Regions from separate parts of the Sulfitobacter sp. M13 genome, predicted to be linked through region 2. Evidence: riboswitches for the same ligand, from Rfam matches in the RefSeq annotation. Region 2 holds a riboswitch; the other holds the start of a gene.
What was found. A riboswitch is a leader RNA that binds a small molecule or an ion and turns the genes downstream of it on or off. The one in region 2 is predicted to bind thiamine pyrophosphate.
Positions count from the first base shown of each region.

Region 1: it holds a riboswitch for thiamine pyrophosphate, as region 2 does, so the genes downstream of both, thiB (thiamine ABC transporter substrate binding subunit) here and thiD (bifunctional hydroxymethylpyrimidine kinase/phosphomethylpyrimidine kinase) in region 2, are expected to answer to the same signal.

Region 1 is NZ_CM130281.1:575,583-585,161, forward strand. It holds gene ade (adenine deaminase) at 1-1,034, opposite strand, end outside; gene ACVBAU_RS02640 (glycosyltransferase family 4 protein) at 1,149-2,411, shown strand; gene ACVBAU_RS02645 (SDR family oxidoreductase) at 2,424-3,278, shown strand; gene ACVBAU_RS02650 (exopolysaccharide biosynthesis protein) at 3,293-3,877, shown strand; gene ACVBAU_RS02655 (thiamine ABC transporter ATP-binding protein) at 3,878-4,570, opposite strand; gene ACVBAU_RS02660 (thiamine/thiamine pyrophosphate ABC transporter permease ThiP) at 4,557-6,113, opposite strand; gene thiB (thiamine ABC transporter substrate binding subunit) at 6,089-7,066, opposite strand; TPP riboswitch at 7,101-7,199, opposite strand; gene aroC (chorismate synthase) at 7,292-8,392, shown strand; gene ACVBAU_RS02675 (DMT family transporter) at 8,494-9,471, shown strand.
Region 2 is NZ_CM130281.1:1,811,610-1,821,188, reverse strand. It holds gene ACVBAU_RS08720 (TRAP transporter permease) at 1-1,315, opposite strand, end outside; gene ACVBAU_RS08715 (TAXI family TRAP transporter solute-binding subunit) at 1,405-2,595, opposite strand; TPP riboswitch at 3,122-3,222, shown strand; gene thiD (bifunctional hydroxymethylpyrimidine kinase/phosphomethylpyrimidine kinase) at 3,290-4,096, shown strand; gene ACVBAU_RS08705 (FAD-dependent oxidoreductase) at 4,093-5,088, shown strand; gene thiS (sulfur carrier protein ThiS) at 5,072-5,269, shown strand; gene ACVBAU_RS08695 (thiazole synthase) at 5,271-6,044, shown strand; gene ACVBAU_RS08690 (thiamine phosphate synthase) at 6,041-6,637, shown strand; gene ACVBAU_RS08685 (ThiF family adenylyltransferase) at 6,634-7,638, shown strand; gene ACVBAU_RS08680 (ABC transporter substrate-binding protein) at 7,625-8,563, shown strand; gene tenA (thiaminase II) at 8,560-9,243, shown strand; gene ACVBAU_RS08670 (ABC transporter ATP-binding protein) at 9,240-9,579, shown strand, end outside.

The DNA of each region.
Region 1 (9,579 bases), 1.2 Mb from region 2:
GCACGTCGTCCAGGCGTCAGCGACCCTATCTCGCGTTCAAGCCCGAAATGCGTCGCGGTGTTTATCGTCGCCATTTGCAGCGCAATTAAAGGGTCGCAGCCGCAGTCAATGGCATGGCGCACCACGCGGTTCATATGGCCGTCATTCACCAAGGTGCCGGAATGGCAGTCATCGGTGCACAGGATCATATTGCGCGAATCCAGCCCCTTTTCGGTGATCGCGGTGATCTGCGTCTCGATGTCGTACCAAGCAGACCCCAGCCGGATCATCGACCGCATCCCTTGACGCATCCGCGCAATCGCGTCTGCCTCGCAGGTGCCTTCGTGATCATCCGCCGGACCGCCCGCCACATAGGCAGCAAAGGCAGGTCCCAGATCGGGCGAGGCATAGTGCCCGCCCACGGTCTTGCCCGCGCGTTGCGTCGCCGCGATCTCGGCCAGCATCTTGGGGTCGCCCGCCGTCACACCGGGGAAGTTCATCATCTCGCCCAGACCGATGATACCGGGCCAGTGCATCGCCTCGGCGACATCCTCTGCCGTGATTTCAAAGCCGGTGGTCTCGAGGCCGGGGGCGGAGGGCGCACAGGATGGCATTTGCGTGAAGATATTCACCGGCTGCATCAAGGCTTCGTCATGCATCATGCGCACGCCTTCCAGCCCCAGCACATTGGCGATCTCGTGCGGGTCGGTGAACATTGACGTGGTGCCATGGGGGATTACGGCGCGGGCAAATTCCGCAGGTGTCAACATGCCGCTTTCGATGTGCATATGCCCGTCGCATAGCCCCGGGATCATATAGCGGCCCTTGGCCTCGATCACCTTGGTCGCATCGCCTTTGCAATGGCTGGCGTCCGGCCCGACAAAGGCGATGCGGCCCGCCTTGATCGCGATGTCATGGTCCGGCAGGGTTTCGCGCGTATGCACGTTGACCCAGATACCGCCGGTGATGATCGTATCCGCAGCGCTGCGTCCCGCTGCGACGGCGACCAGTTGTTCAGCCACATCGGGCCATGAGGGGAATGTGTGTTCTTTCATACCTGACGTTGACACGAAGATTGCCCGAGGTTCAAGCACGAGGCTTTGTGGCGTTTGCACTGTCCATGCCGACTGGGCTAACTGTGGGCGACCAACAGCACGTAAGGCTATCCCATGAAGATTATGTTTGTGCACCAGAATATGCCCGGCCAATACCGCGAGCTGGTGCAATGGCTGGCCGACCAACGTGCGCACCAGATCTATTTTCTGACCCAACGCAAGAACCCGCCCCGCTTTGATGGCGTCGAAACGCGGGTCTACAAGACTCATCACCGACCGGCAGAGGACGCCTATGGGCTGTCAAAGAACTGGGAGGAATCCACGGGCAACGGTTTGGGCGCTGCCCGTGCGGCCAAGCAGATCGAACGCAGCGAAGGGTTCAAGCCGGATATTGTCGTGGGACACGTGGGGTGGGGGGAGCTGACGTTTTTCAAACAGATATGGCCCGATGTCCCGATCATCGGCTTTTTCGAATACTATTACAGCGAAACCGGCGGGCCCGTGGGCTTTGACCCCGAAGAGCCCGTGACCGAGAACACACCGTTTTTGCTGCATGCGCGCAACGCCGTGCCGCTGGCGAATATCGAAACCGTTGATGTGGGGCTAAGCCCGACCTACTGGCAGCGCGACCGTTTCCCGCAAAGCTTTCATCGCAAGCTCTATGTCTGCCACGACGGGATACGCACCGATCAGCTGCGCCCGAACCCGTCGGTGACGCTGAAACTGGGGCGGCTGGACCACGTACTGACGAAGGACGACGAGGTGCTGACCTTCGTATCGCGCAACCTTGAACGCACGCGGGGATTCCATGTGTTCATGCGGGCGCTGCCTCGCATCCTGAAACAACGGCCCAATGCGCGGGTGCTGGTGGTGGGCGGGAATGACACGTCTTATGGCGGCAAAAGCAAACACCCCGGCGGGCTGCGCGCCGAGATGGAGGCAGAGGTTGGCAAGGACGTGGATTGGTCCCGCGTGCATTTTCTGGGCAAGCTGCCTTACGAGGATTACCAGAAGGTCGTGCAGATCAGCCGCTGCCATTTGTATCTGACGATGCCGTTTGTGCTGTCGTGGTCTCTGCTCGAAGCGATGGCGATGGGCGCGACGATTGTCGGCTCTGATGTGGCCCCCGTGCGCGAGGCGATTACCCATGGCGAAACCGGCCTGCTGTGCGATTTCTTTGATCCCGATGCGCTGGGCGATCAGGTGGCAGAAGTCTTGGCCCATCCGACGCGATATGCGCATTTAGGGCCTGCGGCACGGGCGCATGTGGTCAAGACGTATGACTTTTTGTCCAAGTGCCTGCCGGAACATATCGCGCAGATGAATGCGTTGGTCCCCAAAGGCCAGCGGATCAACCTGCCCAAGACGACGACATAGAAAGGACGTCCCATGGACAAAACGCTGCTTTCAATCGGTCACGGTTTTAGCGCGCGCGCATTGGCGGCGCGTCTGGTGCCGCATGGCTGGCGTATCGTCGGCACCACGCGCAGCGCTGACAAGGCCGACGCCATTGCCGCCACGGGTGTAGAGCCGATCGTTTGGCCCGGCGCTGATCTGGGCGCGTTGATCGCAGAGTTTCCCAACGTGCTTGTCTCCGCCGGACCGGACAGTGCTGGCGATCCTGTGTTGAATGCGGTGGAAGATGCGGTCACCCGCGCGGCCATCGATCTACGGTGGGTTGGCTATCTGTCGACCACGGGCGTTTACGGCGATCACGCGGGCGATTGGGTGGACGAAGACACGCCACTCACACCATCGACAAAGCGCGGGCGTGCCCGGGTCACGGCAGAGGCGCGGTGGCAGGCGATCCCTGATTTGCCGCTGCATATCTTTCGTTTGGCGGGCATCTATGGCCCCGGGCGCGGCCCCTTTGCCAAGGTGCGTGCCGGTACGGCGCGGCGGATCATCAAGCAGGGGCAGGTGTTTTCCCGCATCCACGTCGAAGACATTGCCCAAGCGCTTGAGCTGTCATTGCAGCGACCCGATGCGGGGGCTGTCTATAACCTGTGCGACGACGACCCCGCGCCGCCTCAGGATGTGATCGCTCACGCGGCGGAACTGCTCGGCCTGCCCGTGCCCCCCGCGATACCGTTTGAAGAGGCCGATATGACCCCGATGGCCCGCAGCTTTTACGCGGAAAGCAAGAAGGTTCGGAACGACCGCACCAAGCAGGCGTTGGGCTGGGTACCGCAGTATCCGACCTATCGATCGGGGCTTGCGGCATTGATTGAACAAGACGGCTGACCTTTGGGGGGCAGATGCAAGATACTGACGAGCGAAGTCTGACCCATCTGCTGGATGGAGTGGAACATGCAGCCCGCCACGACACCGTAACGATAGACGACGTGTTGAATGAATTCGGAGAGCGGTCCCTGCTTCCGTTTATCCTGTTGGCGGCGTTGTTGCTGGTGTCCCCCCTATCAGGGGTGTTCGGCGTGTCCAGCTTTATGGCGCTGGTCATCATCCTTCTGTCGGCGCAGGCGGTCTATGGGCGCAAACGGTTGTGGCTGCCGCAGTTCCTGCTGCGCCGCGAAGTGAAATCTTCGAGATTGCAGTTCGGGGTCAAGTGGCTGCGCAAGCCCGCGGCGTTTTTCGACCGTCACTCGGGCAAGCGGCTTCAGTTCCTGACCACGGGGCCGATGCGGCTGCTGACTTTGGTTACTTGCGTGGTTATGCCGGTCGCTTGGCCGTTGCTGGAATTCGTACCCTTCGCCTCTTCGCTTGGCGGCGGCACTGTGGCGCTATTTGCCTTTGGCCTGTTTACCCGCGACGGGCTCTATGTGCTGCTCGGCTATCTGATGATCCTGATCACGTCGTTGAGCTTTTACACCATTGTGTTCTGATCACCCAAGATAGGCACGCAGCGCGTCGGGCGGATTATCCATAAGTGCTGCAGCGGGCTGCGGTGCCTGCGCAGTGCCGCCTTCGACAAAGATCACCTGATCCGCGATACGGCGCACGTCTTCGGGGGCGTGGGTCACCATGATCAGCGCTGCGCCGGTTTCTGCGGCCAGCTCTGCCACCAGATCAAGCATATCGTTGCGCAGGGCAGGACCAAGTGCGGCAAAGGGTTCATCCAGTAACACCAGCGGGCGCGCCTGTACCAGCACACGCGCCAGCGCCACACGGCTTTGCTGCCCGCCCGACAGTTCCGCAGGTTTGCGTGTTGCCATATCCTGCAGCCCGACCCGTGCAAGCGCATCTTCTACGCGGGATTGTTCGGCGCTGCGCAGCCGCAGGTCGGGGCGCAGGCCAAGGCCGACATTCTGCAAGACGCTGAGGTGGGGAAACAGGTTGTTGTCCTGAAACAGCATCGTTATGGGTCGCGCGCCGGGGGCGGCGTGGGTGATGTCCGCGCCCTGCCAGAGCAGCTTGCCCTTGCTCAACGGTATAAATCCGCAAAGCGCCCCCAGCAGTGTCGATTTCCCCGCCCCCGAGGGGCCGATCACCGCATAGGTTTGCGCGGGCGCAATGGTCAGGTCGGCGTGCAAGGCAAAGCTGCCTTGGGTGATCTGCGCGGTCTCAAGCGTCAGCATGCCAGCGCCCTCCCTTGTCGAATATCCAGAAAATCCCGAGCGATAACGCCAACAGGATCAGTGCCGCACCGGCGGCGGCCTCCATCCGGTAGGCCCCCATCAGCCGGTACATTTGTAGCGGTAGGGTCGCACTGTCAGGGTCAGCGAACAAGGCGATGACCCCCAGATCGCCCATCGACAGCGCACCGGTCAACCCTGCGGCAAATCCGATCTGCGGGCGCAGCCGTGGCATGATCAGCCTACGCCAAAGAGGCCAACCGCGCAGCCCTAACATTTGCGCCTGCCTGCCGTAAACCTGAACCGTGTCGCGCAGGCGGGGCACCAGAATTCGTAGAGCAAAGGGTAGGGCCATCAGCGCATTGACCAGCGCCGTCACGGGCAAGGCCAGCGCAAAAGGGCTGGCGACAGGGTTGATCAGAATGAACCAGCCGGTGCCGATCATCAGCGGCGATGCGGCAAGACCCAACAGGCCCACTGCCTCTATGCCGCCGCGGGCGCGGGTTGCAATCCAGCCCGCGAGGGGCAGGGCAAGCACCAGCAACACCCCCACGCTGATCAACGCCACGGTGACAGAGGTTCCCGCTGCCTGCCATACGCTGACAGGCATCTGCGGCAGACCGATCACCCCTCGCAGCACGACCGAGGCCAGTGGCAACAACAAAAACCCCGCCGCCAGTGTGATGAACAGCGCATCCAGCCCCCGTTGCAGCCCGCCGCGTGCATCCCACCGTTGTAGCGGGCGGTCCTGCCCGCCCCCCAGACTGATGACGGGGATGATCCACAACGCCAGCGCCGCTGTGCTACCGGCAAGGCCAAGCTGCACCAGCGACAGCAGTGCCGCGCGGTTCAGGTCAAAGTCGAAACGGAACGCTTGATAGATTGCCAGCTCGATCGTGGTGGCACGGGGGCCGCCGCCCAGTGTCAGGGCCACGGCAAAACTGGTCAGGCAGATCACAAAGATCAACGCCGCTGTGCCGGGCAGGATCTGGCGGAGCAGGGGCAGTTCAATGCTGCGGAACACGGCGCGGGGGGTAAGGTCAAGCTGCGCTGCCAGCCGGAAACGCTCAGCGGGCACGGTTTGCCACGCCTGCAACAGCAGTCGCGTTGCCAGTGGCAGGTTAAAGAAGACATGTGCCAGCACGACTCCGTGCAGCCCGTAGATAGAGATGCCGGACAGTCCGACCAGCGCCAGACCCGCATTCAGCCAGCCCGCGCGGCCAAACACCGCAAGCACCCCCAGCACGGCGACGATCACCGGCAGGATAAAGGGCGCCCCAAGCAGCGTCACCAGCAGCCCGCGCCCGACAAAGCGCCGCCGCGCCAGCGCACGGGCCACAGGGATCGCCAGCGCGGTAGAAAGCAGCGCAGAAAGCACGGCTTGTAGCACGGTAAACCGGATCGCGGCCCAATCGGCGGGGCCAAGCCCGCTGCCGAACTCGGCCCGCCACAGCACGGCCACTACCGCAACAAGGATCAGCGCTGCCACAAAAAGGGCGGCGCTGATGCCGGACTTGGTGCTTATTGCGAGAGAGCGGAAAGCCATTCGGCCAATGCTTCCTCGCGCAGGGCGGGCACGTCATCGTTCGGGATCAACAGCGCCTTGCCCGGCTGGATCAACTGGTCGAAACCCTCTGGCAGACCCCCTTGGGGCGTAACGGCGGGGTACATCCAGTTGGTCGTGGGCAGCACAGATTGCGCGGCGTCAGATACCATGAACTGCATGAATTGATCGGCCAGCGCGGGCTGGTCGGTGCCCGCCAGTTTGCCGACGACTTCGATTTGCATGTAGTGCCCTTCGTCAAAGGCGGCGGCGGCTTTGGTCGCGTCTTCTTCGGCGATCAGGTGGTAGGCGGGGGACGTGGTATAGCTCAGCACCATGTCGGCCTCGCCTTCAAGGAACAGGCCGTAGGCTTCGGACCAGCCTTTGGTCACGGTCACGACGTTATCCGCCAAACCTTCCCAGATCGCGGGGGCCTCGTCGCCGTAAGCCTCCTTGACCCACATCAGCAGACCCAGACCGGGGGTAGAGGACCGCGGGTCTTGGATCACGATTTTGAGGTCACTGTCGGCCAGCGCGCGAAAGTTTGCAGGCGGTGTCAGATCGGCGTTATGGACAAAGGCAAAATAGCCCCAGTCGTAGGGGGCAAAGCTGTCGTCCTCCCATGTGACGGGCAGGTCGTAATCCGCATCAACTGTGGCAGTCGCGAACAACCCTGTTTCCTTGGCCGCCGCGATCAGGCTGGTATCAAGCCCCAGTACCAGATCGGCGTCAGAACGCGCGCCTTCCAGCTTGAGCCGCGCCAGCAGCGCCGCGCCATCGCCCATGCCGACGAATTTCAGATCACAGGCACACTCTGCTTCAAAGGCAGCTTCGATCACCGGGCCGGGGCCCCATTCGGCGACAAAGCTATCGTAGGTATAGACCACCAGTTCAGGCGTATCGGCCAGCGCCGAGGTGGCGAAAAGTGTGGTGGCAGCAAGTGTAAGATACTTCATGGCATCCTCCAAAATGCGGCGTCAGAAAGCGTTGGAGGTGTGTCCAGACCTTCCCTCCGCCGGTGTTAACCGGTTCAGGTTCAACGGGTCCGTGCGCGCACATCTCAGCCTATTGGCCCCCCGAGGTGCCTTATCGGTAGAACGCCTGTGGCCCACGCGCAAGGTGAAACCCCTTGAGGCATGGTCCTGCCCCCGTTAAGGATCACCGCCAAAGGAGCACATCCCATGTCGATCAACAGCTTTGGCCATCTTTTCCGCGTGACCACCTGGGGCGAAAGCCACGGGCCTGCTTTGGGGGCCACGGTTGACGGCTGCCCCCCCGGTGTGACGATCACCGAAGAGATGATCCAGCAGTGGATGGACAAGCGCAAACCCGGCCAGAACAAATACACCACGCAGCGCCGCGAAGCGGACGAGGTGCGGATCCTGTCAGGCGTGTTCGAAGGCGTCACCACCGGCACACCGATCCAGCTGATGATCGAGAACACCGACCAGCGGTCCAAGGACTACGGCGACATCAAGGACAAGTTCCGCCCCGGTCACGCCGACATCACGTATTTCCAGAAATACGGCATCCGCGATTATCGCGGCGGCGGGCGGTCATCGGCACGTGAAACCGCGTCGCGTGTGGCCGCAGGCGGACTCGCCCGCGAGGCGATCAAGGCGATTGCCCCGAAAGTGCAGATCACCGGTTACATGGTGCAGATGGGCCCGCATAAAATCGACCGAGATACGTTTGATTGGGACCAGATCGAACAGAACCCGTTCTGGGTGCCCGACGCCAAAGCGGCTGACGACTGGGCCGCGTATCTGGACGGTCTGCGCAAGTCAGGATCGTCCGTTGGCGCGATCATCGAAATAACGGCACGCGGCGTGCCCGCGGGCCTTGGCGCGCCGGTCTATGGCAAGCTCGACACCGATCTGGCCGCAGCGATGATGAGCATCAACGCCGTCAAAGGCGTCGAGATCGGCGAAGGCATGCCCGCCGCCATGCTGACCGGAGAGTTGAACGCAGACGAGATCAGCATGGGCGCCGACGGCCCTGTCTATTCGTCGAACCATGCGGGCGGTATTCTGGGCGGCATCAGCACCGGCCAAGACATCGTGCTGCGTTTCGCGGTCAAACCGACGTCGAGCATCCTGACCACGCGCAAAACGATCACAAAATCCGGCGAAGACACAGAGATCATCACCAAGGGTCGCCACGATCCGTGCGTTGGTATCCGCGCCGTGCCCGTGGGCGAGGCGATGATGGCCTGTGTGCTGCTGGATCATATGCTGCTGCATCGCGGTCAGGTCGGCGAAAATCAGGGCGTCATCGGCTAAGTTGCGCAGGACGCTCGGATTTTCCGCACATGGGCGGGAATAACACGCGCAGGTTGACGCCGGGTCTTGCAACTTGAAACGCACAGGCGCAAGTATTCGCCATGCAAAGCACCACGACAGAGCACCGCCCCGGCCGGGCCATCGCCCTTAAACTGGGGGCGGTCTTTCTGTTCTCGGTCATGGCGGCCCTCATCAAGATCGCGACGGACACCGTGCCCGCCGCCCAAGCCGTGTTCTACCGGTCGTTTTTTGCCTTTCCGATGATCATCCTATGGCTGTGGCAACGCGGTGACCTGCGCGACGGGTTAAAGCCAAGCAACCTGATGGGGCACGTCTGGCGCGGTATCTTCGGGACAACGGCGATGGCGCTGACCTTTGCGGGGCTAAGCCTGCTGCCCCTGCCAGAGGTGACGGCTATCGGCTATGCCACGCCGCTCTTCACCGTGATCTTTGCCGCGATATTATTGGGCGAACAGGTGCGTGTGTTCCGCCTGTCCGCTGTGGCGATCGGGTTGATCGGGGTGTTGATCGTTCTGTACCCCCGCTTCACCGTGGAGGGGGATAGCGTGTCGCAACTGGCGATGATGGGCGCGATTATGGTGGTGGCTGCGTCGATCATGCGTGCGCTTGTCCAGATCCACGTGCGCCGTCTGGTGCAAACCGACAGCACGGCGGCCATCGTGTTCTACTTTTCACTCACCGCGACCTGCCTTTCGTTCTTTACCCTGCCCGCAGGGATGGTGATCAATTGGGAGCCGCTTTGGTGGGTTAATCCCGGTTGGCAGGTCTCGGCGTTGTTGATCCTGTCGGGCATGATCGGCGGGGTGTCGCAGATCATGATCACCGCGTCATATCGCTATGGGCCAGTGTCGATGCTGGCCCCATTCGACTATGCCTCGATGATTTTCGCGGTGCTGATCGGCTGGGTGTTGTTCAGCGAAATCCCGACACCTGCGATCCTGATCGGGGCCGGTCTGGTCATTGCGGGCGGTGCCGCGATCATCTGGCGGGAACGCCAACTGGGGCTGGACCGGTCCAAGTCCAAGGCGAGCAGCACCCCCCAAGGAACCCCAAGCTGACAGCACGCGAAAATGCGTGTCAGGATTGCAATTCGTGCTAGCCTGACCCTCTGGGGTGTGGAATCGCAGGTCTCCTGAGTGTTCCGCGCCCTGCTTTCTGGGAGGGAA
Region 2 (9,579 bases):
TGACGCCCGTGATCGTCAACGCGCTGACAACAAAGGCAATCGGCAGAATGATCGCCGCCGTTTGCGTGACCAGCGTGCCGACTTGGCGCAGGGTTTCAAAAATACGCGCCGGTGTCATCATGGTTTCACGCTGCAGGAAGCTTAGCGCGATCATCAGGGCACTGGCGTACCACGGGGCATAGTATTCCCACCGCATATACAGCAGACCCCAGACCAGAAAGATCATGACCAGCAGGAACGGCCAGCCACGCTTCATTACCTCGCGGGCAGAAGGCAGGTGTTCGGGTTTCATTCCCACAAGCCCTTTGCGCGCGGCATAGGCGTCAACCTGCAGGATCAGACCGAAATAGAACAGCGCCGACGGCAGGATCGCAGCAATCATCACGGTCGCGTAATCCACCCCGATGGTGATCGCCATGACAAAGGCAATCGCCCCCATCACCGGCGGCATCACCACACCGCCAGTCGAGGCACATGCCTCGATTGCGCCGGCGTAATGGGCCGGGTAGCCGACCTTTTTCATAGTTGGAATAGTGATCGACCCGGTGCCCGCGATGTTGGAGAAAATCGACCCCGACAGCGACCCGAAAAAGGCGCTGGCCACGATAGACACTTTCGCAGGGCCACCGCGGTATTTGCCAAAGCCCGCATTGGCGAGATCAATAAAGAACTGCCCCGCTCCCGTCGCAATCAACACGCCCGCAAAGACCAGAAAGCCCAGCACGATCTCGGCCACGATCTTGGTCGTGATGCCCATCAGGCCTTCGGTGCGAAAGACATGCGCTTCGATCATGCGTTCGAACGTATAGGGGATGCCCATAAGGAGCCCCGGGAAATAATCTGCGACCAGTGGGTAGAGTCCAAGGATAAGGACCACCAACAAGAACGGCACGCCTCCCGACCGCCGCGCGATCTCGAGCATCAGCAGCCACAACACCACACCGGCGTAAAAGTTGGTCCAGCCCGCCTGAACGATCTCCCATGCGTACATGGAGAACCACATGCAGATGCCAAAGCCCACGGCGGCCGCCACGATGTCATAGATAGGCACGCTTGTGTGCGATTGCTTTGCCGGCAGCGCAATATAGGCCGCGGCAAGGAAAGTGCCGATAAAGACCCAGTAATACTGCCCCTCAATCAGGCGCCGCCCGCCAATGGGCACGCCAAACACATAGGCCAGCCCCAACCCGAGGCCAAAGGTACACAGCACCACAAAAGCAATGCTGGTGAATGAAAATAATCCCCCTAGGCGCGTCGTCTCTGACGCGGGATCGACAGCCGCTTCAGCCGCTGGTTGTTGATGAGTCGCTGACATGGAAAATCCTGCAATTAAAGCCGCTTATGCGATATCTTTAAGAGGACGGAGCAGCGGTACCACTCCGTCCTTTTGTCGGTCCGGTGGCGTTACAGACGCGAGCGGAAAGGCTCGAGGCCGTCGGTGTGCTTGGCCAGAATGTCGAGGTATTCCTGGTTCTCAAAGTTCATCTCGACGCCCTGTTCCATCGCTTCTTTCATGCCGGCGTTACGCGCGGCGATCCAGGCGTCCATCTTTTCGATGGCTGCGGTGTTCCAGGTATCGTCTTCTTCGGTCCACTGGCCGATTTCGCGCAGGTATTTCACCGTGCCCTCATGCACCGGGATCGGGTTGGCATCCAGGAAGTTGCGGAAATGCTCGATCGACATACGGGTCGCCAACGCATGCGATCCTTTGTAGTTGTCGTGGGATTCATCGATCCATTTCGCCATGTTGTAAACGAAGTCCTCGTCTGCCGTGACCGGCACGGCGTAGACAAAGTTCGATGTCATGGAATCAACGCCTTTGGCGGTGCTTACGCCCATGGACATCTTCGACGGGATGGTCATGGGGCGGTGGCTCAGATAGCCGTCCCAGCCCTCTTTGTTGGCAGGATCCATCGGCAGCCAGCGAATGCTGCCCGGCGCGCCTTCCATCTCGGACAGGACCGAGGAGATCGGCGAACAATAGGCAACGTCAGATTTACCTTCGACGACCGAGCGGCAGTTTTCACTGTAGCTTGAGGCAGGAACGAACTCGATCTTTTCTTGCGCTTCCTCTGGTGTCATGCCGATAAACGCGGGCAAAGCTTTGGTGATCGCGGCCACAATCGCGGGCGAGAAAACGCCGGATGTGACGCGCACGCCGCCTTTACCAATGTCTTCAAGGGTTTGCAGATCGGAATCCCCGGCCACAACAAAGCCCCACGGCGTATCGTTATGGTGCCACATGATGCGTTGCGGCATTGGTTTGGCCGAGGCATAGCCGCCGACCCCTTCCGCCTGCAACGCCATTTCCGACGCCGAGACAGAGGCAATTGCGACATCCTCGCGGTCGGTCAGACGCTTGTAGCGCATGGGTTCGCTGTCTTCGGGTACAATCCGAACGGTCGTGCCGGTTTCTTTTTGCAGCGTGGGCCCCCAGCCGTTGGTCGAGGCAAAGCTGCCCGTCGACGTACCCGGCGTGGCGATCACCAGCAGGCGCGGCCATTCATAGTCTTGCGCCATAGCAGCACCGGAAAGCGCCATGGATACGGCGATAGACCCGACGGCGGCCTTGGCAAAACGTGTCATATTTTTCATGTGGTTTCTCTCCCTGTTTTTCATCTTTGGATTGTTCGGGATTGCCGCATCACGGCTGCCGCAGAATATGCAGATGTCACGCGGCACCTCCCAATGCTCAACGTAACGCGTTCGGTATGACCCGCTGAACGGGCAAAAAAACGCGTCCTCCCGAGTGCCGAACTCCCTCCTCCCGAGGTTGTCCGACTCAATCTATTTAACAGCCTAGGGGTTAGATATTTCGATGCCAATACCGCAGAACAGAACTTGATACCGCAGCGAGGCATGGGTTTTTGGCAAACCGCCTTAGCTTGCTGATGCCAAAGGGTTAACGGCGTCGAATATGGGCTTCGTTACGTTACGTTGCTTTGGGTTACGAGGTGTTATTTCGACTGACAAGCGTCAGGAGAGCTGTCGAAACAGGCCGGATTTTGCCCAAATAAACGCCACTATCGGTCGAATATTTTGCAGCTTGCACCGATCGGTGAACTTGGCTACGCCTAAGGCAACGACGCTGTTCGCCCCTCATTTGGGCAGCAGCATTAACATCTATCCGTCGGGGTGCCCTTTGGGGCTGAGAGGTGCAAGCACCGACCCGTCGAACCTGATCCGGGCAATACCGGCGTAGGGAACGGGTATCTTTGTGCAGCGGCCTGGTGTCGATATCGCAAAGCTCATTCTTGCGTCCGTTTGTCCGCCACTGAGAGGCGAACACGTGACCAAGAAGACCCCCATTTCCCTAACCATCGCCGGTTCGGACAGCGGCGGCGGCGCCGGCATTCAGGCGGATATCAAGGCGATGTCGGCCAATGGTGTTTATGCCGCCAGCGTGATCACCGCCGTCACCGCGCAAAACACCCGTACCGTCAGCGCCGTTCATGAAATCCCCGCCCAGATTGTGTCGGCCCAGATCGACGCCGTGCTGTCGGATCTGGATGTGCAGTCGATCAAACTGGGGATGCTTTTTTCGCCCCAGATCATTCAGGCGGTGGCACAGGCGCTAGTCGGTTTCAAAGGGGCCGTCGTGGTTGATCCGGTGATGATCGCTAAATCCGGTGATGCGCTGTTGCAGGACCAAGCCGTCGCAGCGCTGATTACTTATATCCTGCCAGGCGCCGATCTGCTGACCCCCAACCTGCCCGAAGCCGCCCGCCTGCTGAACCAGCCCGAAGCCACCACCGCTGACCAGATGGTAGCGCAGGCTCGATGTCTGCTTGATATGGGGCCTAAAGCAGTACTGATGAAAGGCGGACATGGCGCGGGCGACATCTGTAGCGACGCGCTTGTCACCGCGCAGGGTGTTGCATGGCTGTCTGCACCGCGCATCGACACGCGCAACACCCATGGGACGGGTTGCAGCTACGCCGCTGCCATCGCCGCACAGCTCGCGCATGGCGCCCCCTTGGCCATCGCGGTACAGGCGGCCCATAGCTATCTCCACGAGGCTATCCGCGCCGCCGACCGTCTTTCTATCGGTACCGGCCACGGCCCCGTGCACCATTTTCACGCGATCTGGCCATGACCCGCATCACCGTCATCGGCGCAGGCGTGGCAGGGCTGTGCATCGCGCGCGTCCTTCTGGATCGCGGGGCCCGCGTGCATCTGATCGACCGTGCCAACCAGCCCGGCCCGCAGGGGTGTTCGTGGTGGGCGGGTGGGATGCTCGCCCCCTATTGCGAAGGTGAAAGCGCCGAAGAACCCGTGGTGCGGCTCGGTCAACAAGCGGCGGACTGGTGGGCGCAGCATACGACGTCCCTCCAGCGCTGCGGCTCGCTTGTCGTCTCGCCAGCGCGGGACACAAGTGATCTGACGCGCTTTGCGCGACGCACGGATAGCCATAAAACTTTGACCACCACAGAGATCGAAGCGCTTGAGCCCGATCTGGGCGATCGCTTTGCCAAGGGCCTGTTTTTCGAGGACGAAGCTCATCTGTCCCCCCGCACTGCGCTGGCAGAGCTGTGGCGCGGACTGGTCGCCGACGGGGCCACCTTCGAACAATGCGAAGCCGACCCGGATGCGCGCGCGAAAGACGGGTTGGTGATCGACTGCCGAGGCTACCATGCACGCGCCGATATGCCCGCGTTGCGTGGGGTGAAGGGTGAGATGGCGCTGCTGTCCTGCCCCGACGTCTCCATCAACCGCCCTATTCGCGTGCTGCACCCGCGTGTGCCAATTTACCTCGTGCCGCGGGGGGACGGTGTTTACATGCTGGGGGCCACGATGGTCGAAGGCCGCGCAGGCTGTCACGCCAGCGTCCGGTCTGTGCTGGAACTGCTAAGCGCGGCCTACGCGCTGTCGCCCGCTTTTGGCGAGGCCGAGATCCTCGAGATCGGCGTCGACAGCCGCCCCGCCTTTCCCGACAACCTGCCGCGCATCGAACGGCAGGGCAATCTGATCCGCGCCAATGGCCTTTATCGCCACGGTTTTCTGCTGGCCCCCGCGCTGGCAACGATGGTGGCCGACCTGATCCTTGACGCCAAAACACCGGAGATATTCCATGAAACTACAGCTTAACGGTGCCCCGATCGACAGCGACGCGACCACTCTTGCCGCCTTGCTTGAGGCCGAAGGATTTGGCGGGGCCAAGGTCGCCACGGCCGTGAACGGCAGCTTTGTCCCAGCCACGCTGCGCGCGACGCATCCCCTTAACTCAGGCGACAACATCGAAGTGCTCGCCCCCATGCAGGGAGGTTGAGATGCGCAGTTTCTACGGCGAAACGCTTGCCAATGGTCTGATGCTGGGCACCGCGCAATACCCGTCGCCCAAAGTGCTGTCCGACGCCTTTGCCCGCAGCGGTGCGGCGGTGGCAACGGTATCCCTGCGCCGCGAAAGCGGGCGGGATCGCGCCGGTCAGGATTTCTGGGAGCTGATCCGCGCGCTTGATGTGCATGTATTGCCCAACACCGCCGGCTGCCACAGCGTCAAGGAAGCCGTCACCACCGCCCATATGGCACGCGAGGTCTTTGATACCCGATGGATCAAGCTTGAAGTCATCGGCGAAGAAGACACGTTGCAACCGGATGTTTTTGGTTTGGTCGAGGCCGCGCGCATTCTGACCGAGGACGGGTTTCAGGTCTTTCCCTACACCACCGAAGACCTTGTGGTCGCGGACAAACTTTTGCGGGCGGGTTGCGAAGTGTTGATGCCCTGGGGCGCGCCCATCGGGTCGGGCATGGGGCTGAACAACGTCTTTGGGCTGCGTGCCATGCGCGCGCATTTCCCCGACGTGCCGCTGGTGATCGACGCGGGCATCGGCCTGCCTTCGCACGCGGCACAGGCGATGGAACTGGGGTTTGATGCGGTGCTGCTGAACACCGCTGTCGCCAATGCAGGTGATCCCGCCGCCATGGCCGAAGCTTTTGCCACCGCGATCCGCGCCGGACAGCTTGCCGCCGACGCCGACCCGATGCCGCCCCGCGATATGGCCGCGCCCTCGACTCCGTTGATCGGAAAGGCGTTTCTGGAATGAGCCTCGACCGTTTCTATCCGATTTTCGACAGTGCGGCATGGCTGGACCGACTGGTGCCGCTGGGGATCAAGCTGGTGCAGCTTCGGATAAAGGACACAGCCGCCCCCATGCTACGCCGTGAAATCCGGCAGGCCAAAGCGATCTGCGCGGCACATGACTGCACCTTGGTTATCAACGATCACTGGCAGATCGCGCTAGAGGAAGGCTGCGATTTTATCCATCTGGGTCAGGAGGATCTGGATACCGCAGACCTGTCTGCCATCCGCGACGCTGGTGCGCGTCTTGGGGTCAGTACCCACGACAAGGCAGAGCTGGCCCGTGCCCTCGACCTGCGCCCCGAATATATCGCTCTTGGTCCCATCTATCCGACGATCCTGAAAAAAATGAAGTGGCACGAACAGGGGCTGGACCGTCTGCGTGACTGGCGCGATCTGGTCGGGCAGACCCCGCTGGTGGCAATCGGCGGCATGTCCGTCGCCCGCGCAGCCGGAGCCTTTGACGCCGGTGCCGATAGCGTCGCGGCGGTGACCGACATCACCCTGCACGCCAACCCCGAAGGTCGCATCGCCGATTGGCTGAGGGCCACACGATGACCCGTTACGACCGGCAGACGATCCTGCCAGAGGTGGGCACGACAGGCCAGCAGGCGCTGGCGGCTGCGCGTGTGGTCGTGGTTGGCGCGGGCGGGCTGGCCGCGCCGGTGCTGCCGCTGCTTGCGGGTGCCGGTGTGGGGCATATCACCTTGATCGATGGCGATCATGTGACGCTGTCAAACCTGCACCGACAGACACTGTTCACCGAGGCCGATATCGGCACCGCCAAAGTCACCGTCGCCGCCCGCGCCATGACCGCACGCAACAGCAGCTGTACGGTTGTGTGCCATGCTGTGCCCCTTGCACCGGACAATGTCGCGACGCTCACCCAAGATGCCACGTTGGTGTTGGATTGCGCCGACAGTTTTGCGACCAGTTATGTGCTCTCAGATCACTGCCTTCAGGCGGGTCTGCCCCTGATCAGCGCCTCGGCGTTGGGGTTCGGGGGCTATGTCGGCGGGTTCTGTGGCGGTGCGCCGTCGCTGCGGGCGGTGTTTCCCGACCTACCCGACCGCGCTGCCAGCTGCGACACGGCAGGGGTCATGGGGCCGGTCGTTGCCATGGTCGGCGCGGCGCAGGCGCAGATGACCCTAGCGTGTATTCTGGGATTGTCGCCGTCGCCGTTGGGACAATTGGTCAGCTTTGACCTCGCGTCCTACCGCTTTGGCGGCTTTCGCTTCGACACCGCGCCAGAACCCGATCACGGCTTTAGCTTTATCGCGCCGTCCCAAATCCGCACGAGCGATTGGGTCGTGGACCTGCGCGGCCAAGGCGAAGCCCCAACAGCCGCAACCCCGACTGCGCTGCGCATCACCCTGCCCGATTTTACCCGAGATACCCCCCGCCCCTCGCACCAGACCCGCGCGGTGATCGCTTGCCGGTCTGGTTTGCGCGCGTGGCAGGCTGCGACCCATCTGGCCACCTACTGGAACGGCCCCGTTTCCCTGCTCGCCATGGGCGAACCATCCCCTTTGAAAGGAAAAACCAATGAAAATATGTAATATTCTGGCTGCACTCGCACTGACCTCTGGCCCTGCTCTGGCCCAAGACGAGATGACGCTTCTGCTGGACTGGTTCGTGAACCCGGACCACGGGCCGATCATCGTCGCGCAGGAAAAAGGGTATTTCGCCGAACAAGACCTGAAGGTCGACGTCATCGCCCCCGCAGACCCGTCCGACCCGCCCAAGATGGTCGCTGCGGGCAAGGCGGACCTCGCGATTTCTTACCAGCCGCAGCTGCATCTACAGATCCACGAAGGCTTACCGCTACAACGGGTCGGCACGCTGGTCGCCACACCGCTGAACTGCCTGCTGGCGTTGACGGACGGACCCATTTCGTCTCCGGCCGATTTGGCGGGTAAAAAGGTCGGGTTCTCTGTTGGCGGTGTTGAAGAAGCGGTGCTCGGCGCGATCCTGACCCATCACGGGCTGTCGCTGGAAGATGTGGAGCTGGTCAACGTGAACTGGTCGCTGTCGCCGTCTCTGATGTCCGGTCAGGTCGACGCCGTCATCGGTGCGTTCCGCAATTTCGAGCTGAACCAGATGGATATCGAAGGCGTCGATGGCACCTGTTTCTACGTCGAGGAAGAAGGGCTGCCCCCTTACGACGAGCTGATCTACGTCGCCAACCGCGACACGATGGACAAAGACATGATCGCACGGTTTCTGGCAGCCACAGAGAAAGCGACGCAGTATATCGTGAACCACCCCGACGAAAGCTGGGAGATCTTCGCCGCCACCTCGGCCGACTTGCAGGACGAGCTGAACGCCCGCGCATGGAAAGATACGCTGCCGCGCTTTGCGCTGCGTCCCACCGCGATGGATGTCGGACGCTACGCCACATTCGAGACGTTCTTGCACGACGCGGGACTGATCCCCGAGGTATTGCCTGTGTCGACCATCGCCATTGATGTGACCGCCCCATGACCGCGCCGGACTATGGCGGCAGCTTCGCGCATTGGCGCGGAGCGGCAGCAGAGGACTGGCAGGGCTACACGCATCATCCTTTCGTTGAAGGGTTGCGCGACGGCACTCTGCCGCGCCGGTGCTTCGTGAGCTACTTGATCCAGGACTATGTTTTCCTTGTGCATTTCGCCCGCGCCTGGTCCATGGCCGTGGTCAAGTCCGAGACGCTGGAAGAGATGAAGACCTGCGCCACCACGGTCGATGCACTGGTCAATCATGAGATGGCACTGCACATTCGCACCTGTGCCGCGGCGGGTATCAACGAAGCCGCGCTGTTCAACGCAATCGAAGCCCCCGCGAACGTCGCCTATACCCGCTATGTATTAGATGCGGGGATGCAGGGCGATTTCCTTGACCTCATGGCAGCACTGCTGCCCTGCGTTATGGGCTATGCCGAGATCGGGCAGCGGTTGGCACGCACGCGCAGCGCCGACACCCCCTATGCCGAGTGGATCGATACCTATGCCGACCCCGAGTATCAGGGAATGTGCCAGACAGTCGGCGCGATGGTCGATCAAGCGGTTGCGCGGCGGATCGGCGATCTTGAACAGGCACCCCGTCGCGATACGCTGCAAAAACGCTTTGCGACCGCCACGCGGCTAGAGATCGGGTTCTGGCAGATGGGGCTGGACCTGCCATGACCCCGCCGCCCGCATTGCGCCTTGTCGGGCAGCACCAGATCGACAGCCGCCCGTTGTTCGAGGCCGACATTACTTTGCCCGCAGGCACATGGACCTGTTTGTTGGGGCCGTCGGGCGTGGGCAAATCCACTGTGCTACGGCTCATGCTCGGGCTGGAAACCGGCGGGGTATTTGCGGGCACGATCACCCCCTCGGACGGGCAGCCGCTGGACGGGCGGATCAGCTATATGGCGCAGTCCGATCTGCTGTTGCCGTGGCTGAGCGTGATCGACAACATCATGATCGGCGACCGGTTGCGCGGCGCCCCCCCCGACAGGGACCGCGCAATTGACATGC